2 regions of the Serratia sp. UGAL515B_01 genome follow, and region 1 is predicted to be linked to the other one. Evidence: predicted binding sites of a transcription regulator. Region 1 holds the regulator's gene; the other holds the start of a gene.
What was found. The regulator CRP, encoded in region 1, controls carbon source genes, mostly activating them, when cyclic AMP is high. The targets are predictions, from matches to a motif close to ATGTGANNNNNNTCACAT.

Region 1 (4,168 bases):
GGATCCTCACCCTTGTCGCGTTGTAACCGTTCTGGCTGACCAGCATAATGGTCAGCAAAATCCAATAAGGTTTGGGCAGGTTGAATATCATCCCCAGATTGCAGCCGACGGCGAGTATAACCCCCAACCGGGCAGCGTTACGCAACGCATTGGATTTTAGCGAAAGATAGCCCACCACCGCGGGCCAGAAGGGTAATCGCGACTGATTGATCATAATGTTACGGCGATAGAGTGGGCGCTGGGTTCGTAGCAGACGTGCGATCCGGCTGAAGTGGTAATAGCAGAATTGGCCAACCGGATTATCGGCATGCTGTGTAGCCACTTTTTCTAATGCGGCCAACTCGTTTTTCATAGCAAAACGCTGTGAGCGGCGATGATAAAGAATATCGTCGGCCACTTCGCGCAGGCGCGTTGCGATAACTTGCGCGTTGCGGCGGATAATCGCTTCGGCCTGACTCTGCTCCACCAGTTTTTGTACCTCTTCTGGCTGATGCAGGCTGACGGTAATGTGTTCCTGCAGATCGAGCGCGACCTGAAATATGTTTTCTAAACGCTTTTGCTCAAGGTTGCTGGCATGGGGCAAGAAATTGAGTTGTTGGTACAACAGGTTGATGAGATCCATCACTTGTTGTTGGCGTTTTAATAAAGGGGGAAGGGCGGTTTCCGGATCGATGTGTTGAGTCAGCAATGAGTATTTCGCTTCAAAATAATCGGCTAACTGCGTAAAAAGTTGGCTCAGAGATTCACGCATCGGTTGTTCTTTCCATAGCTTGAACCAGAACCAGGTAAATAACCCGTACCACGCTGTGCCTACGATATATAGCAAGGGGTTATGCCATATAGGGACGCTGCCTGCCGTGCTGAGTGAGAAAATGGCCGCGACCATTGCTGCGGGCAACAAACGGGCGTGCAGTGGACTGATTTCACCACTGACGCCAAATAACAATGCCATCCCCAACATTAGCAAGGGTAACGGAACATGCCACAGCAGAGTCTGTTGCAGCAATAAACTACTGAAGGCGAACAATAGGCCGCCAACGACTAGACGCTTGAAAAAGCGTTTGTGGGGAGTATCCAGCCCGGCGATGTTGCAACAGGCGGGAACCAGAGAGAACAGCAACCCCAATTGCAGGTTTCCAATCAGCAAACCAAAAGCCACTGGCAGGCAAAGTACCAGCGTTTGCCGCAGCGCATAATTGACTTCAGGGTGATAAATCAGGCGACGCCACATGGTTTGCCATTCTGCAGGTAGAGACACGACGCATGTTCCTGCGCCGTGTTTTCAAGGATTAACGAGTGCCGTATACGACAATGGTTTTGCCGTGAGCGGAAATCAGGTTTTGATCTTCGAGCATTTTCAGAATACGACCGACGGTTTCACGCGAGCAACCGACGATTTGGCCAATTTCTTGGCGGGTGATCTTGATCTGCATACCATCAGGATGAGTCATGGCATCGGGTTGTTTTGCCAGATTCAACAATGTTTGCGCGATGCGCCCAGTGACGTCAAGGAAAGCGAGGTTACCCACTTTCTCTGAGGTGACTTGTAGACGGCTTGCCATCTGTGCGGAAAGACGCATCAGAATATCCGGATTAACCTGGATCAGTTGGCGGAATTTTTTGTAAGAAATTTCAGCTACTTCACAAGCCGTTTTTGCTCTTACCCAAGCACTACGCTCTTGGCCTTCTTCAAATAATCCTAGCTCGCCGATGAAATCCCCTTGGTTAAGGTAAGACAGAATCATCTCTTTGCCTTCTTCATCTTTAATCAGCACCGCGACGGAGCCTTTTACGATGTAGTAAAGCGTTTCGGCCTTTTCACCTTGGTGAATCAGCGTACTCTTTGATGGATATTTGTGGATATGGCAATGAGACAGGAACCATTCAAGAGTCGGGTCTGTTTGCGGTTTGCCGAGAACCATTCGCTGTTATCCTCTGTTGTTATCGCTGCCTTGTATCACAGGGGTCAGAGTTCCCTGTAAACGTGCCTATAGCCTGGTTTTTTATTAGTGGCTATCAACAGGTTTGAGGCATGTTATAGAAATATGCTTGTGTTCTAGCATATTGACTTGCGCGGAGTGCTGCAAGCTACATTCTGTTAACATACCAATATAGGAACCTTTCCTTTGGCAGTTCCCTGAAAATCGAACACCTGGAAAGAGTTATTGCGACTTTGTTTGTAGCACAGAGTGAGGCGAGTGTCTTGTATTGTCTCGCTTCAGCATGACTAGCATCAGGTTCCGTTGTCAGTTTCTATGCGAAAGCTTACTTTGTTTTCAGAAGTTAACCGGAGAGTACAAAATGCAGGCAAGAGTGAAATGGGTTGAGGGGCTGACTTTTTTGGGGGAGTCAGCTTCTGGTCATCAGGTGTTGATGGATGGTAACGCGGGGGATAAAGCACCAAGCCCAATGGAGATGGTGTTAATGTCCGTTGGGGCGTGCAGTGCCATTGATGTGGTGTCAATTCTCCAAAAAGGCCGTAACGATATTGTTAATTGTGAGGTAAAACTGACCTCAGAACGTCGTGAAGAAGCTCCTCGTCTGTTTACCCATATCAACCTGCACTTTATTGTGACCGGTAACGGGCTGACCGATAATATTGTTGAACGAGCGGTTAATCTTTCCGCAGAGAAATACTGCTCTGTAGCGCTGATGCTGAACAAAGCCGCTAGCGTTACCCATACTTTTGAAATCTGTGAAATTGCCTGAGCCTACCATCGATAGCGCTGGCAGTGAACGCGTAATAAATCCAGAAATTGCCGCGCCGTAATGGTTAGCGGCGATTTTTGCGAGTACAGCACGCAATACTGTGCTTGCGGCAGATTGTCGATAGGTAATGTCACCAGTCGGTGCTGTAAATAGAGCGGTGTCGCCATTGCTCGAGCGACTATCGCCAGATAGCCCGCTTCCAAGACCATATTCAGCCCGCATGCCACTGAATCTGTACGTATAGGCGTATGGGGCAACTGTTGGTAGAAAGTGCCGAGTATCGATTGTAGTTGTTGGTAATACCCCATGTCGGTTTCCGGTAATACGAGTTTTGCTTCACGGAGTTCATCCATTGATGTCGCCTGCATCAGGGGGTGTCCTTGGCGTGCAATAATGCAAAATGAAGCGTTGAATAGCGGTTCGCGCACTAAATCCTGCAACGGGAGTTCAGCGCTGAAAGTGCCGACGGCAAAATCCAGCCGCCCCTCACGTAATGCTGGTAGCAATGTAGAAATCTGGGCTTCACGGATGAGCAGATTGGCCTGTGGAAACGGTTGTTTAAATTCCTCTACCAGTGCCGGGAGTACCGTGAGTGCCAGCAAAGAAGAGCATCCAACAGCAACGCTGCCCTGTGAATGCTGGTTCAACTGTTTTATCTCATCGGCGGCACGCTGCAGTTCTTCCAGAATCAACTGCATCCGTAGAGAGAAGGTGCGGCCTGTTTCGGTCAATGTCATCCCTTGGTTACTTCTAATGATTAACTGGGTTTCTAACACTTGCTCCAATTCGCGGATAGTGCGACTGACTGCCGGTTGAGATTGCCCAAGCGTGCGCGCCGCAGCGCGAATACTACCGCTGCGGATCACTTGCTGGAAAACCTTCAGTTGCTGCAACTTTGGTAAATACCCCATTTCTACCCCTATCAGCAAAAGTCATCATCAATTAAAAAATTGTATCTTATGCAGTTAATAAAAAGCCTATAGATTCCACGGGATTGATATAAGTGATTGTTATTTAAAGTTATAAGTGATGTCGATCACACTATCAACATAAGCCCGCCATGATGTGGGACCTTAGCGATAACTTAAAGGAATATCAGCGATGAAAAATCGTTCACTAATGATTTTTTTGCTGTTTGTGGGTTATGTCGTAGTTTACATTGATAAAACCGTAATGGGGTTCGCGCTGTTGCCTATCGAACGTGAGTTCAATTTGCAGGCTGAACAGTTGGGGTATATTACCGGTATGTTCTTCTTGGCCTACTCATTGTTCCAGATACCGGCTGGTTGGCTCAATGACCGTTTTGGATTCAAGAAAGTACTGTGTAGCTCATTACTATTGCTCGGCGGATTTGCGCTGTGCTTCGGCATCTTGGGATTCGGCTTGGGGCTACTGGTAACGTTTCGTTTCCTTTCCGGTATAGGCCACTCCGGCTATCCCTGCTCGTGCGCTAAAGCTG
Region 2 (4,168 bases), 260 kb from region 1:
AAAAAATTCGGGCTCATTGAGGAAACCACCGCAATCAGCACCAGCAGTGCAATCAACGATTTCTGCTCCAACAACCCCTCTTTACTGAACCAGCGCTTTGCAACACTCTGTGAACTCATATCTGATTACTCCTGCTTTACGCCGTATTGCTTGCCGACGGCCGCGGCCATAAGCACTTCCTGGGTGGCCTGTTCAATAGGGAATTCACCACTGAGATGCCCTTCATGCATGACCAGAATACGATCACTCATCCCTAGCACTTCCGGCATTTCTGAAGAAACCAGAATGATGCTCAGCCCTTCCTGCTTAAACTGGTTGATTAACTGATAAATCTCTTTTTTTGCTCCCACGTCGACACCGCGTGTCGGTTCGTCGAGGATCAACACCTTAGGCCTAGTCATCAAGCCACGGGCAATCGCCACTTTCTGTTGATTACCACCGGAAAGCAGACCAATCGGCTGCTCCATCGAAGGCGTTTTGATGTTGAACAAACGTATAAAGTCACTCACGGCCTGCTGCTCATCCGCATGTTTCAGGCTGCCGCCGGAACGACTGAAATAGCGCAGTGCAGTCAGTGACATGTTTTCCTTCACCGACATTCCCAACACCAGTCCATCACGTTTGCGATCTTCCGAGATATAGACGATGCCATTTGCCAGCCCGTCCTGAGGGGAATGGGTGACCACCTCATGGCCATCAAGGTTTATCGTTCCGCTTTTACGTGGTGCCGCACCGTACAAAATCTTCATTAACTCGGTACGCCCGGCCCCCATCAGGCCCGCAACACCTAAAATTTCGCCACGATATAAAGTAAAACTGACATCCTGCACACCAGGACCTGAAACATGGCTAACTTGCAGGCGTTTTTCACCGCGTGACTGGTTAATACGTGGATACTGTTCTTCCAGCTTGCGCCCTACCATCATTTCAATCAGCGTATCTTCCTGCAACTCGGCCACCGGACTCTCGGCAATAAACTGCCCGTCACGGAAAACGGTCACATCGTCGCAGATTTCAAAAATCTCTTTCAAACGATGGGAAATATAGACAATGCCACGCCCTTCAGCTTTCAGCTCGTTGATCACGTTAAACAATGAGGCTGTTTCAGTATCGGTCAGGGCATCGGTGGGTTCATCCATAATGATGACTTTGGATTCAAAGCTCAGCACCTTGGCAATCTCCACCATTTGCTGATCGCCAATCGACAGTTCCCCCACCAGCCGATGGCTGCTATAGCGTAGGTTCAGCCGCGCCAACAGTTTATCCGCTTCGGCATACATACGTTTCCAATCAATACGGCCAAAGCGATTGACGAATTCACGGCCAAGAAAGATGTTCTCGGCAATCGTCAGCTGTGGGATCAGGTTCAGTTCCTGATGAATGATGCCTACTCCCGCCTCTTGCGACTCCTTCGGTCCTTTGAAAAAAACCTCTTTACCGAGAAAATACTGACTACCCGCGTCTTTGCTGTAAATACCGGTCAACACTTTCATCATGGTGGATTTCCCGGCACCATTCTCTCCTACCAGCGCCATCACTTTGCCGGGATAAACGTTGAGAGCGGCACCAGAAAGCGCCTTCACGCCGGGAAAAGCTTTGTCGATCCCTTTCAGTTGCAGTAGAGGTTGCATAGATGCCTCAGAAAGTTACGCCGGAGCAGAGGATCACATTCGCATAAGGCGAACATTCTCCACTGCGGATCACCGCACGGCTGTGCTCGGTTTTTACCTTAAAATCACTGTGGCTGATATAGCCAATACTGATGGTATTTCCCTGGAGTTGGCCAAGTTGACCCAGTTGAATCAGCAACGCTTCATGGAGTAACGGATTTTGCTTAACAATCTCTTCCGCCAAGAGGGCACTTTCTACCTGCATTTCCTGCGTCACTGCCTCCACGACCTGCAAAAATGTAGGTATTCCTTGGGTCAATGCCAGATCAATGCGCTGCGCTGCGGCTGGAATGGGTAACCCTGCATCGCAAATAGTGATCTGATCGGTATGGCCGAGGCGGGAAATAACCGCAGAAACATCCGAATTCAGTAGAACGCCTTTTTTCATGATTTTTGCTCCAATAGCGAAACGTTTCGCTCACGGTGGAGTTTAAAAAAACCTCATGAGAAGGCAACAGCAGAGTTGAGGAAATGTGATCGCCATCGAAACGTATTAGTATTCGACTAACGAAGTAAAAGAGCCCAGCAAATGCTGAGCCCATGATTTATATCTCGACCTGAGTTCCCAATTCGATAACCCTGTTCGGTGGTATCTCAAATTGATCGGCTGCACGCAACGCATTGCGGCTAAGAGCGATAAACAGTTTACCGCGCAGATACAGGTACCATGGCCGTTTATTGAGGAACAGAGACTCATGAGACAAGAAAAAGGAAGTCTCCATCATCCTGAATGACAACCCTTCCAGCCCACAGCGGTGGAAAACCTCCTCGACGTTTGGCGTTTCACGCCAGCCATAGCTGGCAACTACGCGCCAAAAGCTAGGTGAAAGCTGCTCAATAGTGACTCGGCGGACATTATGGACATACGGAGCATCTTCGGTACGCAAGGTTAACAAGACTATCCGCTCATGCAGCACTTTGTTATGTTTAAGGTTATGCAACAGTGCAAACGGGATAACGTTAACCGCACGGGACATAAACACCGCGGTACCAGGCACGCGAACCGGTGGGGATTTTTCCAGTGATGTAATCAGGGCTTCAAGTGAGTTTCCATGCTCATGCATACGTCGCAACAGACGGAAACGTTCGCTTTTCCAAGTCGTCATGATAATCAACATGACCAACGCTAACGTCAGTGGTAACCAACCGCCAGAGAACAGTTTCAGAGCGTTTGCCGCAAACATTGGCAGATCAATAATCAACAGAATTACCAGGATACCGACCACTAGAAAACGATTCCAATGCCAGTTTTTGATCGCCACTGAGGTTATAAGAACGCTGGTTAACACCATGGTACCGGTCACCGCAATGCCGTATGCCGCCGCCAGGTTGCTGGAATGTTCAAAGCCCACGATCACCAGTACTACCGCGATATACAGCGTCCAGTTGATTACCGGAATATAGATCTGGCCTGATTCCATTTCCGAAGTATGGATAATGCGCATCGGTGATAGATACCCCAGCCGTACAGCCTGGCGAGTCAATGAAAACACCCCGGAAATAACCGCCTGAGAGGCAATCACCGTTGCCAGCGTAGCCAAAATCAATAGCGGGATCAGTGCCCAGTCAGGAGCCAACAAGAAGAAGGGGTTTTTGATCGCTTCCGGATTTTTCAGCAGCAGTGCACCTTGACCAAAATAATTGATCACCAGTGAGGGCAGTACCACGGTGAACCAGGCCAAACGAATAGGGAATTTGCCAAAGTGGCCCATATCCGCATAAAGCGCTTCCACGCCGGTAATTGAAAGCACCACTGCACCAAGTGCGAAGAACGACACCTTCTTGTATTCAACAAAGAAGTTAAGTGCCCATTTAGGGTTCATTGCCTGCAACACTTCAGGGTTGGCAATGATGCTGCGGGCACCAAGCACTGCCAGTACGATAAACCACAGAAGCATCACAGGTGCAAATAACTTACCAACGCTACCGGTGCCACGCTTTTGGATCACAAACAATAAGGTCAATACCAGAATAGACAACGGTACGATATAGGGGTCCAATGAAGGAGCTGCTATTTCCAGTCCCTCTATTGCCGACATTACCGATATTGCCGGTGTGATCACAACCTCACCATAAAAGAAGCTGCCACCAATCAGGCCAAGGATCACCAGTAATGATGTGGTGCGGGCAGAAGTATTACGCCCAGCCAAGGACATTAACGTGAGGATCCCCCCTTCACCGGCATTATCTGCACGCATGACGTAGGTGAGATACTTAAGGGAAACGATGACAACCAGCATCCAGAAGATCAGAGAAAGGAAACCAAACACCACATCCGGGCGGACATCAAAGCCATAATGACCGGAAAAACACTCTCTAAAGGTGTAAAGGGGACTGGTACCAATATCACCGTAAACGACCCCAATCGCCGCCAGGGTGACCGCTGATAATGACTGTTTATGTTCTGTGTTCATAATTCGTTTCTTTTGCTAGCTCATCCATCAGCCTTCACATCCGCATCAGGCTAAAAATAGGGGGCTTTAAGATCCGTTATACCC

Region 2: the regulator CRP is predicted to act here: its motif matches at 2,142-2,159, upstream of rbsD (D-ribose pyranase).

The regions. Positions count from the first base shown of each region.
Region 1 is NZ_CP109901.1:3,574,946-3,579,113, reverse strand. It holds gene OK023_RS16225 (YccS/YhfK family putative transporter) at 1-1,231, opposite strand, end outside; gene crp (cAMP-activated global transcriptional regulator CRP) at 1,290-1,922, opposite strand; gene OK023_RS16215 (OsmC family protein) at 2,302-2,709, shown strand; gene OK023_RS16210 (LysR substrate-binding domain-containing protein) at 2,712-3,620, opposite strand; gene OK023_RS16205 (MFS transporter) at 3,811-4,168, shown strand, end outside.
Region 2 is NZ_CP109901.1:3,838,736-3,842,903, forward strand. It holds gene rbsC (ribose ABC transporter permease) at 1-119, opposite strand, end outside; gene rbsA (ribose ABC transporter ATP-binding protein RbsA) at 126-1,631, opposite strand; gene rbsD (D-ribose pyranase) at 1,639-2,058, opposite strand; gene kup (low affinity potassium transporter Kup) at 2,216-4,084, opposite strand.